2 regions of the Gulosibacter massiliensis genome follow, and region 2 is predicted to be linked to the other one. Evidence: riboswitches for the same ligand, from Rfam matches in the RefSeq annotation. Region 2 holds a riboswitch; the other holds the start of a gene.
What was found. A riboswitch is a leader RNA that binds a small molecule or an ion and turns the genes downstream of it on or off. The one in region 2 is predicted to bind FMN.
Positions count from the first base shown of each region.

Region 1: linked by a shared signal. The riboswitch ahead of ribD (bifunctional diaminohydroxyphosphoribosylaminopyrimidine deaminase/5-amino-6-(5-phosphoribosylamino)uracil reductase RibD) and the one ahead of EJL01_RS10030 (ABC transporter permease) in region 2 are both predicted to bind FMN.

Region 1 covers NZ_UYZX01000002.1:494,901-502,681, forward strand. The annotation lists gene ribH (6,7-dimethyl-8-ribityllumazine synthase) at 1-459, opposite strand, end outside; gene ribB (3,4-dihydroxy-2-butanone-4-phosphate synthase) at 456-1,088, opposite strand; gene EJL01_RS12090 (riboflavin synthase) at 1,085-1,696, opposite strand; gene ribD (bifunctional diaminohydroxyphosphoribosylaminopyrimidine deaminase/5-amino-6-(5-phosphoribosylamino)uracil reductase RibD) at 1,698-2,753, opposite strand; FMN riboswitch at 2,836-2,984, opposite strand; gene EJL01_RS12100 (Dyp-type peroxidase) at 3,054-4,277, opposite strand; gene EJL01_RS12105 (copper chaperone PCu(A)C) at 4,280-4,813, opposite strand; gene EJL01_RS12110 (hypothetical protein) at 4,893-5,597, opposite strand; gene EJL01_RS12115 (DEAD/DEAH box helicase) at 5,650-7,781, shown strand, end outside.
Region 2 covers NZ_UYZX01000002.1:43,100-50,880, forward strand. The annotation lists gene EJL01_RS10025 (ABC transporter substrate-binding protein) at 1-849, opposite strand, end outside; gene EJL01_RS10030 (ABC transporter permease) at 842-1,708, opposite strand; FMN riboswitch at 1,768-1,891, opposite strand; gene EJL01_RS10035 (cysteine hydrolase family protein) at 1,940-2,533, opposite strand; gene EJL01_RS10040 (DUF3151 domain-containing protein) at 2,582-3,007, shown strand; gene EJL01_RS10045 (adenylosuccinate synthase) at 3,052-4,341, shown strand; gene EJL01_RS10050 (FCD domain-containing protein) at 4,348-4,686, opposite strand; gene EJL01_RS10055 (tripartite tricarboxylate transporter permease) at 4,723-5,517, shown strand; gene EJL01_RS10060 (hydroxymethylpyrimidine/phosphomethylpyrimidine kinase) at 5,593-6,390, shown strand; gene EJL01_RS10065 (GNAT family N-acetyltransferase) at 6,393-6,980, shown strand; gene deoC (deoxyribose-phosphate aldolase) at 6,985-7,689, shown strand; gene EJL01_RS10075 (chorismate mutase) at 7,717-7,781, shown strand, end outside.

The DNA.
Region 1 (7,781 bases), 450 kb from region 2:
CGCGATCGCGGCCTGCGCCGCCTCGGCACCCTTGCGCTCGAGTGAACCAGGTAGCCCCGAGCGCTCAAGCGCCTGCTCGACGGTGTCGCAGGTGAGGACGCCGAAGCCGACGGGAATGCCGGTGTCGAGCGCGACGCGACCGAGCCCATCCGTCGCCGCCTGGCAGACGTAGTCGAAGTGCGGGGTACCGCCGCGCACGACCACACCGAGGGTGACGATCGCGTCAGGCGCCTGCGGGCTTCGGGCAATGCGCATCGCCGCGACGGCGAGCTCGAAGGTGCCGGGCACTCGGATCACCTCGGCGGTGCCGCCGGCCGCCTCGACGACGGCGAGCGCGTCCGCGAGCATCGCGTCGGCAATGTCGCGGTGCCAGCTCGCGACGACGATGGCGACGCGCAGCGCGCCCGCCTGCGAGCCGAAGCTCGAGAGGTCAATGGTGGGGGCGCCTTCGCGGCTCATGCAACGGTCCTTTCGTGGGAGCGGCGGTAGGCCCGCAACTCAGCAATGGTGATGAGGGGCAGGCCCTCGCGTTCGGCGAGCGCGGCGGCCTCGGGGTAGCGCATGACCTCGCCGCAGTCGTGCACGAGCTCGGCGATCGCGCCGACGTCTCCGGTGCCCGCGAGGCGCATGAGGTCGACGGCGGCCTCGGTGTGGCCGGCGCGGGCGAGCACGCCGCCGGGCACGGCGCGCAGCGGCAGCACGTGACCGGGGCGGATGAGGTCGCCCGGCTTCGAGTCAGGGTTCGCGAGCGCGCGAAGCGTCGTCGCGCGGTCGGCGGCCGAGATGCCCGTGGTGACGCCGACGGCGGCATCGACCGAGACGGCGTAGGCGGTGCGCAGCGAGTCCTGGGTCTGCTCGACCATGAGCGGCAGTTCGAGGGCGTCGGCGCGAGCGGCGGGCAGCGGCGCGCAGAGGTAGCCGGAAGAATGGCGCACGACCCAGGCGACCCACTTCGCGCTCGCGCGATCGGCGGCAAAGATCGCGTCCACTTCGTTCTCGCGGTCGGCCGCGTCGGCGACGAGCACGGGGAGGCCCGCGCGGAGCGCGTTGAGCGCCGGGCCGATGGCGGGGGAGTCGGGGGCGCTCATCGTGCCTCCTCCTCACGCCACTGCAGCATGCGCTCGACGTATTTCGCGAGCACGTCGACCTCGAGGTTCACGCTGGTGCCGACCTCGAGGGCGCCGAGCGTTGTCTCGCGCGAGGTCGTCGGAATGATCGACACACCGAAGCCGCGCGCCGTGACGTCGGTGACGGTGAGCGAGATGCCGTCGACCGCGACCGAGCCCTTCTCTGCGACGTAGCGCAGCAGCTCGCGGGGCGCCTCGAACACGAGGTCGTCCCAGCGCTCGCCCGCGGTGCGCGAGGCCAGGGTCGCCACGCCGTCGACGTGGCCCTGCACGATGTGGCCCCCGAGGCGGGCCGATGCGGCGAGCGCACGCTCGAGGTTCACGGGCGAACCCGGCGCGAGCTCGCCGAGCGAGGTGCGGCGCAGGGTCTCGGGCAGCACATCGGCGGTGAAGCCGTCGTCGGCGATTGTGACGACGGTGAGGCAGACGCCGTTCACGGCGATCGAGTCGCCGGGCGCAGCGTCGTCGGTGACGCGGGGTGCGCGGATCTCGAGGCGAGCATCCGCCTGCCCCGGCTCATGCTCGAGGCGCAGCACTTCGCCGCGCGCTTCGATGAGTCCGGTAAACACTTCAGGCTCCTTCTGGGGTGGGGTTGGTGGTGCGGCGGGCGCGCAGGAAGACATCGGGGGCGAGGGGCTCGGGTGCGTCGAAGCGCCAGCGGCGGGCCTCGGCGAGCGTGCCGACGCCGAAGGGTGCGACGGCGGCCGTGCCCTCGCCGAGGAGCAGCGGCGCGAGGTAGACGTGGAGCTCGTCGACGACGTCGGCGCGCAGCAGCGCGGCGGCGACGGTCGCGCCGCCCTCGACGAGCACGTGATGGATGTTCCGCGCGGCCAACTCGCTGAGGGCGGCGGTGACGTCGTGGGTGCGCAGCTGCAGCAGCGGCGCGCGGTCGTCGCGGAGCTGGGCGGAGGCGGGCAGCTCACGGTTGCCGAGCACGACTCGCAGCGGCTGCTCGGGCAGCAGCGCGCCATCGGGCGTGCGGGCGGTGAGCGCCGGGTCGTCGGCGAGGGCGGTGCCGGTGCCGACAGCGATCGCGTCGACCCGGGCGCGGACGCCGTGCGCGTGGGCCCGCGTGGTGGGGGAGGTGATCCACTGGCTCGTACCGTCGGCCGCGGCGATCTTGCCGTCGAGCGTGAGCGCGAGCTTGAGGGTGACGAAGGGGCGACCGAGGCGGGCGGGCGTGGCCCAGGCGCGGATGAGCTCGCCGGCCGCCGCCCCCTCGAGACCCGAGTGCACAGTGACGCCGGAGGCCTGCAGGCGCACGGCGCCACCGGCCGCGGCGGGGTTCGGATCGTCGACGGCATAGATGACCTCGGCGACGCCCGCGTCGAGCAGCGCGTCGACACACGGCCCGGTGCGGCCGGTGTGATTGCAGGGTTCGAGGGTGACCACGGCGGTCGCGCCGCGCACGTCGATGCCGCGAGCCCGCGCATCCGCGAGCGCCGCGACCTCGGCGTGGGCCGTGCCCGCGCCGCGATGCCAGCCCTCGCCGAGCACCTCGCGCGGCGCCGACGCCGGGCCGGCGGCGAGCAGCACGGAGCCGACGCGCGGGTTCGGGCCGAGCTCGGGACCGCGGGCGGCGAGCTCGATGGCGCGCCGCATCGCGTCGACGGGGGTGAGTTGCACTGCGTTTCCTTCCGGTGTGGAACACCACCGGGGAAACGAGACGCGTGCACGCAATCACGCCACTGCCGAGGAAACCTCGGCAGCCATGCACCTCCCATCCAGACTTTGACTGTCGGCTCTGGAATTCCACCAGATCAGCGCGGCTCGTACACGACGCCGAGGCGTCAGGCACAGGCTGCGGTCGCGGGCTATCACCGCCGGTTCGGACTTACACCGACCCCGGAGCATGTTGCTGGCGGTAACCATACGCACCCGCACCCTGTGCCACAAGATCACCGTCGTCACATTTCGCCACGCGCGCTACGCGTCGAACAGCGCCTGCCCAGGGAATTCCCCGGTCGCCGGCGGGATCGCGAACACCGCCGAGCCGATCGGCGTCGTCCACGTGTTGAGCAGGTCGGCGTCCGCGAGGCGCTGCTGAATCGGCACGTACTGCAGCGTCGGATTCGCCTGGAACGACGCGAACAGCAGCCCCGAGTTCGAGACCTGCGCACCCCGGCCGCCCACCGCGTCCTCGCCCGCCGCGGGTGAGACGGGGAGGTCGTAGTTGTAGGGCTGGCGGAAGATGCGCTGGCTCGGGTCGTCGGGGCGCGAGCGCCGCACGTGGCTCGCCGCGTTGATCACGGTGAAGCCCTGCGGGGTGACCGCCTCAAAGTCGGGCTCGTCGTGTTCGTGCGTGCCGGTGAGCGGCGCGCCCGTGTCGAGACGGCGCCCCACCGAGGCCTCGCGGCCGGGCCGGTCGACCTCGTCCCACGTCTCGAGGTTAATCTCGATGCGGCGTAGCACGAGGCTCGTGCCGCCCTGCAGCCACCCGGGTTCGGTGATGCGCACGACCGTCTCGAACTCGGCGGTGCCCGGGGTCGGGTTCGAGGTGCCGTCGAGCTGCCCGAACAAGTTGCGCTGCGTCGTGGCGGGTTTCGCGACGCCGTGGGCGTTGCGAAACCCGTGCTGCTGCCAGCGAATTGTCGTGTACACCCGCGCATCCTTGAGCAGCATGCGCTGCGCGTGCGCGACGGCGAGCGGGTCGTCGCCGGTCACGAGCAGCAGCAGGTCACCCTCGCTCCAGTGGTCCTCGAGCGCGTCGATCGAAAAGGCCGGCAGCTGGGCGAGCCACTCGGGCCGCGCGGCGGGATTCACCCGCTCGACGAGGCCCGGCCCGAAGCCGAACGTCACCGCGAGGTTCGCGGGCTGCTCGGCGAGCTCGGGCTCCTGGTCGCCGATCGGCGCGGCGCCCTGGGTGAGGCGCGCCGCGTCGTCGTGGAGGAGCCTCAACAGGCTCGCGATGCGGTCGCGCTCGAGCCCCGGCGCGAGGTCGAGGCCGATGAACACGGCGTGCGCCGACTCGACCCCGAGCGCCGGTGGCAGGGATGCGTCGTTTGCATCACGGCGCTGCTGGCCGAGCGGCGCGGCCTCGGTGAGGCGCTCGGTGAGGCGCACCCCGGCGACGCCCGCGGCCGCGCCGACGCCGACGGCCGCAGCGCCGACGAGCACGTCGCGGCGCCGTGGTCCCCGAACGGCGGCCACGGCTAGTGCCCCTCGTGCCCGGACTCGGGCGCGTAGCTTTCCTCGGCGCCGGTGTACTCCTTCGCCGTCGCGGTGAAGTCGACCTCGGTGCCGTCGTCGAGGGTCAGCGTCACCGAGACCTCATCGCCGGGCTCGATCGCCGACTCGAGACCCATCGGCATGATGTGGTTGCCGCCGGGCTGCAGCTCGAGCGTCTCGCCGTCGGCGATCGCGAAGCCGCCCTCGATTTCTTGCATGAGGCTCGAGCCATCCGACTGCACGATCGTCTCGTGCAGCTCGGTCATCGAGGCGCCCTCGACGGTGGCCGACTCGATGACGACATCGTGGCCCGACGTGTTTTTGATCGACGCGAACACGCCGGTCATGTCGGTGTCGGTCGCCTTCACCCACGGGTCGGTGACGGTGAGGGCCGCGTCGGTGGCGCCGGCCTCGGCCTGGCTGCAGCCGGCGAGGGTCAGGGCGATCAGGCCCGCCGCGGCGAGCGCGGTGAGGGGGCGGATGGTCGTGGTGGTGGTGGTGGTACGGAAAATAGACATAGGGATGCTCCTGAGTGCGTAAGCGATGCGGCAGCGCCGGGGTCGTCGCGCACAGCGAGCACCCCGTCTGCCGGGGGAGCTACGCCAAGGTGCAGTGCGCGAGGAAATCGCGCGACGGCGGCCCTCGTCGCGGTGCCGACGCCACAGCGCGAGCCGCGAGCCGCGGCACCCACGGCAGCGACAGGGTCGCCGGTGCCGCGCTCGGGCGCGGCGTGAGGGCCCGCACGAGCACGAGCGCGAAGGCAAAGAATTCACCGAGCGCGTCGCGCACGCGTGAGAGCCGGCGCAGGATCTCCTCACCGAAGAACAGTACGAGCGTCGTCGCAAGCGCGGCGACCCCGTGCATCGCCCACATGAACGGGGTGTCGTGGCCGAGGTGCACCGACGCCGAGGTCGAGCCCGTGTGCGCGGCGATCGCGCTCGCCATCTCGGAGTTCGACGCGTGGTGGTGCGCGTGCGCCCCGCCCCCGAGCGCCGAGGGAGCGCCGAGCGTGAAGATCGCGTGGAACGCGAACTGGCTCAGCGCGACCGAGAGCCCGAGCCGCAACCAGCTCGAGCGAATCGGGGTGAGCCAGAGCGAAAACACGTAGGCGAGGCCGAGCGGCACGAGGATGCCCGCAAGGGTTGGCAACTCGCCGCCCGCGGTGAGGTGCGAGGTGAGCGCCACGAAGGTCGAGAAGGACGCCGCGACGAGCGCGAGGCGAAGCCGGCGACGGAGGATGGCGGCGCGCGCACGCGAGTCGGCGCCCGGCGCGGGCACGTTCTTGAGGCGCAGCAAACTCACAGCTCTACGATACGTCGTAACCGCGTCGGGGGCGCGTGGGATGATCGAGGGGATGCCTACCCTGCCCGAGCTCATCCCCACCCTCGCTGACCCGGGGGCACCCTACGACCCCGACCATGTCTACGACGCGATTCTCGAGTGGACGAGCGGGCGTGGAATCGACCTCTATGACGCCCAGGACGAAGCGATCGTGCACCTCGTCTCGGGCGCGAACGTCGTGCTCGCGACCCCAACCGGCACCGGCAAGTCGCTCGTCGCCATCGCGGCGCACGCGATCGCACTCGCGGAGGGCAAGCGCAGCTACTACACGGCGCCGATCAAGGCGCTCGTGAGCGAAAAGTTCTTCGCCCTCGTCGAGATCTTCGGTGCCGAGCGCGTCGGCATGGTCACCGGCGACAGCTCGGTGAACCCCGACGCACCGATCATCTGCGCGACCGCCGAAATCCTCGCCAACAAGGCCCTCCGTGACGGCGAAGGCGCCGACGTCGACCAGGTCGTGATGGACGAATTCCACTACTACGGCGACCACCAGCGCGGCTGGGCGTGGCAGGTGCCGCTGCTGCTCCTGCCGCGGGTGCAGTTTCTGCTCATGTCGGCGACGCTCGGCGACACCGACGCCCTGCGCGAAGACCTCACCCGCCGCACGGGCCGCCCCACCGAGCTCGTCGCCGGCGCGACGCGACCCGTGCCGCTGAGCTACGAATACGTGCTCACGCCCGTGCACGAGACCGTCGAGCGCCTGCTCGAGGAGCACGAGGCGCCGATCTACGTCGTGCATTTCTCGCAGAAGGAGGCGGTCGACCGCGCCCAGGCGCTCTCGAGCATCCGCGTCGCCTCGCGCGAGCAACGCGACGAGATCATCGCCGCGATGGGCGGCTTCAAGTTCACGACCGCGTTTGGCCGCAAGCTCTCGGGCTGGCTGCGGCAGGGCATCGGCGTGCACCACGCCGGCATGCTGCCGCGCTACCGGCGCCTCGTCGAGGTGCTCGCGCAGCGCGGTCTGCTCCGCGTTATCTGCGGCACCGACACCCTCGGCGTCGGCATCAACGTGCCGATCCGCTCGGTGCTCATCACCTCGCTCACGAAGTTCGACGGCACGAAGCAGCGCCATCTCTCGGCGCGAGAATTCCACCAGATCGCCGGCCGCGCAGGCCGCGCCGGCTTCGACGACCACGGCACCGTTATCGTGCAGGCCCCCGACCACGTCGTCGAGTACGAGCACGCGATGTCGAAGGCCGCTGGCGACCCGAAGAAGCAGCGAAAAGTCACGCGCCGCCAGCCGCCGCAGGGCTTCGTCAACTACACCGACAAGACCTTCGAGAAGATCGTCGCCGCCGAGCCCGAGAAGCTCTCGAGCCACATGGAAATGACCTCCTCGATGCTCATCAACGTCGTCGCCCGCGGCGGTGACGTGTTCGCGAACGTGCGTCGGCTCTGCTTCGACAATCACGAGTCGCGCTCGCGGCAGTTCGAGCTCGCGCGGCGAGCCCTCGCGCTCGGCCGCACCCTGCTCGACGCGGGCATCATCGAGGTCGATTACCTCGAGCCGGTGCCCGGCACCTCGCGCCCGAGCCTTCACCTCACCGTCGATCTGCAGCCGAACTTTGCGCTGAACCAGCCGCTGTCGCCGTTCGCGATCGCGGTGCTTGACGTGCTCGACCCGGCGGTCGAGACCGACGGGAAGACCGACGAGGTCGGCAGCGGCCACTACGCGCTCGACGTCGTCAGCGTCGTCGAGTCGATCCTCGACGACCCACGCCCGATTCTCATGGCGCAGCAGCGCAAGGCCCGCGGCGAGGCGATCGCCGCGATGAAAGCCGATGGGCTCGACTACAACGAGCGGATGGAGCGGGTCGAGGAGATCAGCTGGCCGAAGCCGCTCGAAGAGCTGCTCGAGCAGAGCTACGAGCAGTTCGCCGAGGGGCAGCCGTGGGCCCGCGACTTCGACCTCGCCCCGAAGACCGTCGTGCGCGACATGTACGAGCGGGCGATGAGCTTCGCGGAGTTCACCGGCTACTACGACCTCGCCCGCGCCGAGGGCGTCGTGCTGCGCTACCTCAGCGACGCCTACCGCACGCTGCAGCACTCGGTGCCGTCGGATCGCCTTACCGACGAACTCGAATCGATCATTGAGTGGCTCGGCGAGCTGATTCGCCAGGTCGATTCGAGCCTCGTCGACGAGTG
Region 2 (7,781 bases):
GGCCGCCTTCTGCTCGTCGCTCGTGAGCGTCGGCACGTACTTCGCGGTGATCTCGACGGCCGCTTCGGGGTTCTCGGCGATGTATTCGATCGCCCGCTGCACGGCCTCGAGCACCTTGCGCACGTCGTCGCCGCGGTCGGCGATTGTCGCGGCATCGGCGGCCACGGCCGGGCCGACGAGGGTTGGATGCGCGGGGTCGACCGCGTCGATCGTGCGAATCGGGAAGCCCTCCGCCTCGAACTGCACGGCGTCGTTGTTCGAGAAGCCCATGACCGCGTCGACGCGGCCGCCCGTGAGCGCGGCCTGCTGCGTGTAGCCGATGGCTTGGATGTCCACGTCGTCCTGGCTCAGGCCCGCCTCGTCGAGCATCGCAAGCAGCGCGAAGTAGGTCTGGCCGTAGAGGCCGGGCAGGCCGACGGTGTGGCCCTTGAGGTCCTCGGGCGTCGTGATCTCGGAGTCCTCTGGCACGATGAGCACCGCGGGGTAGGTGTTGAAGAGCGTTGCGACCGACTGCAGGTCGACGCCGCCCGCGGCAGCCTGCGTGATCTCGTCGCCGCCGGCGTAGACGAGCTGCTCGGTGCCGGCCTTGAGCGCGCCGAACAGCTCCTCGCTCTCGCCGTGGTGGCGCAGCTCGACGTTGACGCCGGCCTCGTCGAAGTAGCCGAGGTCTTCGGCCACATAGAACGGGGCGAACTGCACGTTCGGCGTGTAGGTGAGGCCCACCGTGAGGGTGTCGCCGGATGCGCCGCTCGCGTCGGGCGAGGAGGCGACGCCCTGGCAGCCGGCGAGGGCGAGCGCCGCGGCGGCCGCGACGGCGGCGGCGCGGACGAGTCGGGTGAACCTAGACATGCGCGGATCCTTTGGGGGAGGGCTCGGCCGGTGGGACGAGGTGAATCTCGTCAGTGTCGAGCGAATCGAGCGAGTTGAGGGTGTCGGCAGAGCGGGCGCGCGAGCGGGTGGTGAGCACCGTATCCAGCACGCGCAGAATCGTGAACAGGCCGACGGCGAGGATCACGAGCATGATCAGGGTCGCGAACAGGCCCTCGGTGTCGTTCGCGTCGCGGAAGAGGGTGAGCAGCATGCCGAGGCCGCGGCCGCCCATCGTGAATTCGCCGACGACGGCGCCGGTGATCGAGAGGGCGGTGCCGGCGCGGAGGCCCGCGAGCACGCTCGGCATCGCGAGCGGTGCCTCGACCCAGAGCAGGGTCTGCCACCAGTTCGCGCCGTCGAGGCGCGCCGCTTCGATGACGTCGCTCGGCAGGGCGCGCACGCCGAGGATGGTCGTGACGAGCATCGGGAAGAACGCGACGACCGCGCAGAGCATGGCGATCGGGGTGAGGCCGTAGCCGATCCAGAGCGCGAGCAGGGGCGCGACCGCGACGGCGGGGATCGCCTGTGACGCCGTGACGTAGGGCGTGAGCGCGAGGTCGACCCACACGACGCGGGCGATGAGGTAGCCGAGGGGCACCGCCACGAGCACCGCGATGAGCGTGCCGAGCAGCGCTTCGACGAGGGTGACGCCGGTGTACTGCAGCAGCGGGCCGTCGACGATCTCGGTGAAAAAGCGCACCGCGAGCGCGCTGGGCGTGGGCAGGAACTCCTCGCTGATGACGCCGCTGCGCACCGCGAGCTCCCAAACCGTGAGGAGCACGACGGCGAGGGCCGCCGGCGCGACAAAGCGCGGCCAGGCGCGGCTCGTGCGCTCCATCGGGTCCTCCAGATCTGGCCCCGGGGATACGCACTGCTCGACGTTCGTGAACGTCAGGTACCGCGCGCCTCCCATCCGGACTTTAACCGTCGGTTTCGGAATTGCACCGAATCAGCCGCATCGTGAGATGCGGGTCGCGGACTTTACCGCCGGCTCGGATTTTCACCGACCCCGGAGCACGTGTACTCGTTCGTTCACTGTACACGCGCCCCGGAAGGGGGCGACGGTTTGTTACTGCGCGAGCAGTTCGTCGGTGGTGACGAGTGTGATGAGCGGGTCGAGCAGGCCGAGGAGTTCGAGCGCTTTGATGTGCGCGTCGTCGGTGCCGCCGGCGCACGCGTCGGTGACAACGATGACCTTGCGGCCCGCATCGATGGCGCCGAGGGCGGTGCCGAGTACGCAGCAGTCGGTGGCGACGCCAGTAAGAATGAGCGGCGTCGTGATCGGCAGGCGGGCGAGTTCGTTGCCCCACTTCGAGAACGTTGGGGCGTCGAGGGTGTCGGATGCGGTGAGCGAGCCGATCTCGAGCTCCCACGCTGGGTCGTCGGGCGGGAGTCGAGTGGTGGGCCAGCGGTCGTAGTACTCGCGCCAGGTGCCAACCTCGGCAGGGTCGCGCACGAAGCGGGTGAAGATGGGCGGCGTCGAGACGGCGGTCGCGAGCCGTTCGATGTTGCGCAGGGCGGCGTCGAAGCCGGTGCAGCACCACACACTGTCGGGGTCTCGGAAGACCCGTTGCATGTCGATGGCAATGAGTTGTGCGTCGGTGGGAATCACGGTGCTGCCTCCGAGATCGAGTTGAAGGATGCTCGCTCGTGATTCTGCCACTGGGGTCACTTCCCCTACCGTCAATACAACCTTGGGATAATGGGCGGCATGGACAACCTGCTTGGCATTCCGGAAACCCTGCTGCCCGAGGAACCCGAGGTTCTCGACGACCTCGGCAACCTCCCCGACAACGAGGCGGCGACCGAGGCGATTGTTGAAAAGCATCCCGCATCGTCGCTTGCCTGGTCGGAGCTCGCGAGCCTCGCGCTCTCGGCCGACCAGACCATCCAGGCCTACGCGTTCGCGCGCGTCGGCTACCACCGAGGGCTGGATGCGCTGCGCAAGGCGGGCTGGCGTGGCCAGGGCCCCGTGCCGTGGTCGCACGAGCCGAACCGCGGCGTGCTGCGCTGCTTCTACCTGCTGCGTGAGTCGGCCCGGGCCATCGGCGAGACGAGCGAAGTCGACCGCCTCACCGACCTGCTCAACGACGCCGATTCGAGCGCGATCGGCGCGATTGAGGCGGAGCGAGGCTAGCTCGACGTAGAGTTAAGTGTTAGCTAGCAAAGGGTAGGGAGCTCATGCCAGGCGTAGCAATCATTGGTAGTCAGTGGGGCGACGAAGGAAAGGGCAAGGCGACCGACCTTCTCGGCGGCCGCATTGACTATGTCGTCAAGTTCAACGGCGGCAACAACGCCGGGCACACGGTCGTCATTGGCGACGAGAAGTACGCCCTGCACCTGCTGCCCTCGGGCATCCTCACGCCGGGCGTCACGCCGGTGATCGGCAACGGCGTCGTCGTCGACCTCGGCGTGCTGTTCGAAGAGATCGAGCACCTCGACGAGCGTGGCGTCGACACCTCGAAGCTTCGCGTTTCGGGCAACGCCCACGTGATCCCCGAGTACAACCGCGCGCTCGACCAAGTGACCGAACGATTCCTCGGCAAGCGCCGCATCGGCACGACCGGCCGCGGCATCGGCCCGACCTACGCCGACAAGATGACCCGGGTGGGCATCCGCATTCAAGACCTCTTCGACGAAAACATCCTGCGCCAGAAGGTCGAGGGCGCGCTCGTGCAGAAGAACGAGCTGCTCGTGAAGGCGTTCAACCGCCGCGCGTTCAGCGTCGACGAGATCACCGACAACCTGCTGCAGTACGCCGACCGGCTGCGCCCCATGGTGGGCGACACCGCGCTCGAACTGCACGAGGCACTCGACCGTAACGAGATCGTCGTGTTCGAGGCCGGCCAGGCCACGATGCTCGACATCGACCACGGCACCTATCCGTACGTGACCTCCTCGTCGGCCACGGCCGGCGGCGTCGCAACGGGTTCGGGTGTCTCTCCGCGCGCGATCAATCGCATCGTCGGCATCCAGAAGGCGTACATCACCCGCGTCGGCTCGGGCCCGTTCCCGACCGAGCTCGACGACGAGGTCGGCGAGAAGCTGCGCCAGCGCGGCGGCGAGTTCGGCACCACCACGGGTCGCCCGCGCCGCACCGGCTGGTTCGACTCGGTCGTCGCCCGTTACTCGTCGCGCATCAACGGCTTCACCGACATCGTCATGACGAAGCTCGACGTGCTGTCGACCTTCGACACGATTCCCGTCTGCGTCGCCTACGACGTCGACGGCACACGCTACGACGAGATGCCGATGTCGCAGTCCGACGTGCACCACGCCAAGCCGATCTACGAGGAGTTCCCCGGCTGGCAAGAGGACATCTCGGGCGTCAAGAACTTCGCCGACCTTCCGAAGAACGCGCAGGACTACGTCAAGGCCGTCGAGGAACTCTCGGGCGCCCGCATCTCGGCGATCGGCACGGGCCCGGCCCGCGACCACATCATCGAGCTGCACAACCTGCTCGGCGACTAGCTAGAGCTAACCGGGCAACCCCCGCAACAACCGGATGCGCAGCTCGCGCGCGGCCCGCATGTGGTCGCTTGCGAGCTGCCGCGCGAGGCCTTCATCGCGAGCGTCAATCGCCGCGACGAGGGCCTCGTGTTCGTCGAGCGAGCGCTCCCAGCGGTCGCCGACCGAGAGCGTCGAGTGCGGCGCGTGCGTGAGGTGCAGCGCGAGCCGGTTGAGCAGGTCGACGAGTACGGGGTTGTGCGCCGCATCCCAGATCGCGGCGTGAAACTCGAGGTTCGTCGTAAGCCGCTCGGCGTCGCTCGGCGACTCGAGCGCTCTGTCGCGCCGCACGAGCCCCTCGAGCTTCACCAGGTCACCAAACTGGCGGTTCGTGGCGGCCTCGGCATGGGCCTCGCACTCACCTTCATCGGCATCGACGGCCCCTCGGGCACCGAGGCCGTCGTCAAGCCCATCCAGCAGCGCCGCGCGATGCTCGGCTGGAAGGACTTCCGCTACGCCCTGCCCGCCTGGCTGCGCGGCACCGCCTTCGGTCTGCCCTTCGGCATCGTGCCGGCCGGCGGCTCCGAGGTGCCGACGTTCCTCGCGTACGGCACCGAGAAGTCGCTCGCGAAGCGTCGTGGCGACAAGGAGTTCGGCACGACCGGTTCGCTCCGCGGTCTCGCCGCGCCGGAGGCCGCGGGGAACGCGACCACCGGAACCGCGATGGGTACCCTGCTCGCGCTCGGTCTGCCGGTCTCGTCGACCGCCGCGATCATCCTCGCCGCGTTCCAGCAGTTCGGCCTGCAGCCCGGCCCGCTGCTGCTGACGAACAACGCCGACCTCGTGTGGACGCTGCTCGCCTCGCTGATCATCGGCCTGCTCGTGCTGCTGTTCATCAACATGTCGCTCGCCGGCGTGTGGGCGAAGCTGCTCAGCGTGCCGAACCACTACCTCTACGCCGGCATCACCGTGCTCGCGGTGCTCGGCCCGCTCGCCGAGACCGAGCTGCGCCGCGCGCTCGCGGTGTCGGAGGGTGACGTCTCGGTGCTCTGGAGCTCGCCATTCACGATCGGCCTCTACCTCGTGCTCGCCGCGGCGCTCGTCATCTCGGGTGTGCAGCACCTGCGACACCGCCGCAAGGCGAAGCTCGAGGCGCAGACCGTCGCCGTGCGCATCCCCGAACACCTCGACGCGAAGTAACGATCGGATGCGGTGGGGTGGTGACGCGCGTAGGCTAATGAACGTCGTTCACCACCCCAACGTCGAGGAAGTTCCATGACCACGCCACCCGTCACCTTTGTCATTGCCGGTTCGGAAGCCACTGGCGGCGCGGGAGTGCAGGCCGACCTGCGCACGCTGCAGCAGCTTGGCGTCTACGGCGCCGCGGCCCTCACCTGCATCGTCTCGTTCGACCCGAAGGACGGCTGGAACCACCGTTTCGTGCCGATCGACCCGCAGGTGCTGCGCGACCAGGCCGAGGCCATCCTCGCCGACTGGCAGCCCGCATCCGTGAAGATCGGCATGCTCGGCACGGTGCCGACCATCGAGACGACGCGCGACATTCTCGCCGCGGCGCAGCTGCCGAACATCGTTTGCGACCCCGTGCTCATCTGCAAGGGCCAGGAGCCCGGCGCGGCGCTCGACATCGATAACGCGCTGCGCGCCGAGATCCTCCCAATCGTCGACGTGATCACCCCGAACTACTTCGAGACCTGCACGCTCGCGGGCGTCGACGAGATCGACACCGTCGCCGGCCTTGGTGATGCCGCGAAGAAGATCTCCGAGCTCGGCACGAAGGCCGTTCTCGTGAAGGGCGGCCTCGCGACCCCCGGCGACAATGCCGTCGACGTGCTTTGGGACGGCTCGGAGCTCGTCGAGTACTCGCGCCCGAAGGTCGGCACCGCCGGCGTCTCGGGTGCCGGTGACTCGCTCGCGACCGCCGTCTCGGCGGGCCTCGCGCAGGGCAAGTCGCTCCACGACGCGGTCGACGCGGCGAAGGACTTCGTGACCGCGGGCATCCAGCGTGCGATCTCGGCGAACACCCCGTTCGACGTCGTCTGGCAGGGCGAGTAGCCATGCAGTTGCCGGAGCGCGCCGCCACGCTCGAGGGCACCCGCGTGCGGCTCGAGCCGATCGACCAGGCTGGGCTCGAGGAACTCGCGCCCGCGCTGTGGCGCGAGGACGTCTTCGCGGGCGGCTTCGGCGGCGGTGTCGCGGCGTTTCGCAACCACGACTCGTTCGCCGAGTGGTTCGACGGCTACCGCCCGAGTGGCGACGAGTCGCGCACCTACCTCGTGCGCTTCGACGGCCGCGCGGTAGGCACCACCTCGTTCTACAACGCCGACTACCGGCGCGAATCGGTGGTCATCGGCTACACCGCATACAGCCCCGACGTGTGGGGCACGACCGTGAACCCCGAGGCGAAGCGGGCGATGCTCTCGGCGGCGTTCGACGGCGGCGCGCACCGGGTCGTATTCGAGGTCGACAACCTCAACGATCGCTCGCGGGCGGCCGTGACGAAGCTCGGCGCGCACCTCGACGGCATCCTCCGCGAGGATCGCCCGCGCGCCGACGGCTCGAAGCGGTCGACCGTCGTGTTTTCGATTCTTGAGCAGGAGTGGCCCGAGGTGCGGGCCGGTCTCGATGCACGCGTGGGAGACTAGCGACATGAACCGTGCGGAACTCGCCAAGTACATTGACCACACGCTGCTCGCCACCGACGCGACGAACGACGACGTCATCGCGCTCTACCGCGAGGCCGCCGAACTCGGCACCTTCTCGATCTGCGTCTCGCCGAACATGCTGCCCGTCGGCGGCGCGTGGTCGGCCGGGCTCGACCCTGACGTCGAGACCGAGGTGGCGGATGCTGCGGGCCCGAAGATCTGCACCGTCGTCGGCTTCCCCTCGGGCAAGCACCACTCGAACATCAAGGCCGTCGAGGCCGCGAAGGCCGTGACCGAGGGTGCCGACGAGATCGACATGGTCATCGACATTGGGCAGCTCAAGGCGGGCAACCCCGAGCTCGTCAAGGCCGACATCGAGGCCGTACGCCGGGCGGTACCCGCGCCGACGCTGCTCAAGGTGATCATCGAATCGGCCGCGCTCACCGACGCCGAGATTGTTGCCGCGTGCCAGGCGGCCGAGGCTGCCGGCGCCGACTTCGTGAAGACGTCAACCGGCTTCCACAAGGCCGGCGGCGCGTCGGTTGAGGCCGTGCGCCTCATGCGCGCGACGGTCGGCGACCGCCTCGGCGTGAAGGCCTCGGGCGGCGTGCGCACCTACGAAGATGCGCTGAAGATGATCGAGGCTGGCGCCTCTCGCCTCGGCATGTCATCGTCGGCACAAGTGCTCGCCGACGCGCCGTCCGAGTAGCTGCCGGATGCCGATACCATCGTGAGCATGGTGTCAGCAGCGCAGCAACAACAGGCCCTCGAAGAGCTCGGGCGCATCCGTAAGTCGATCGA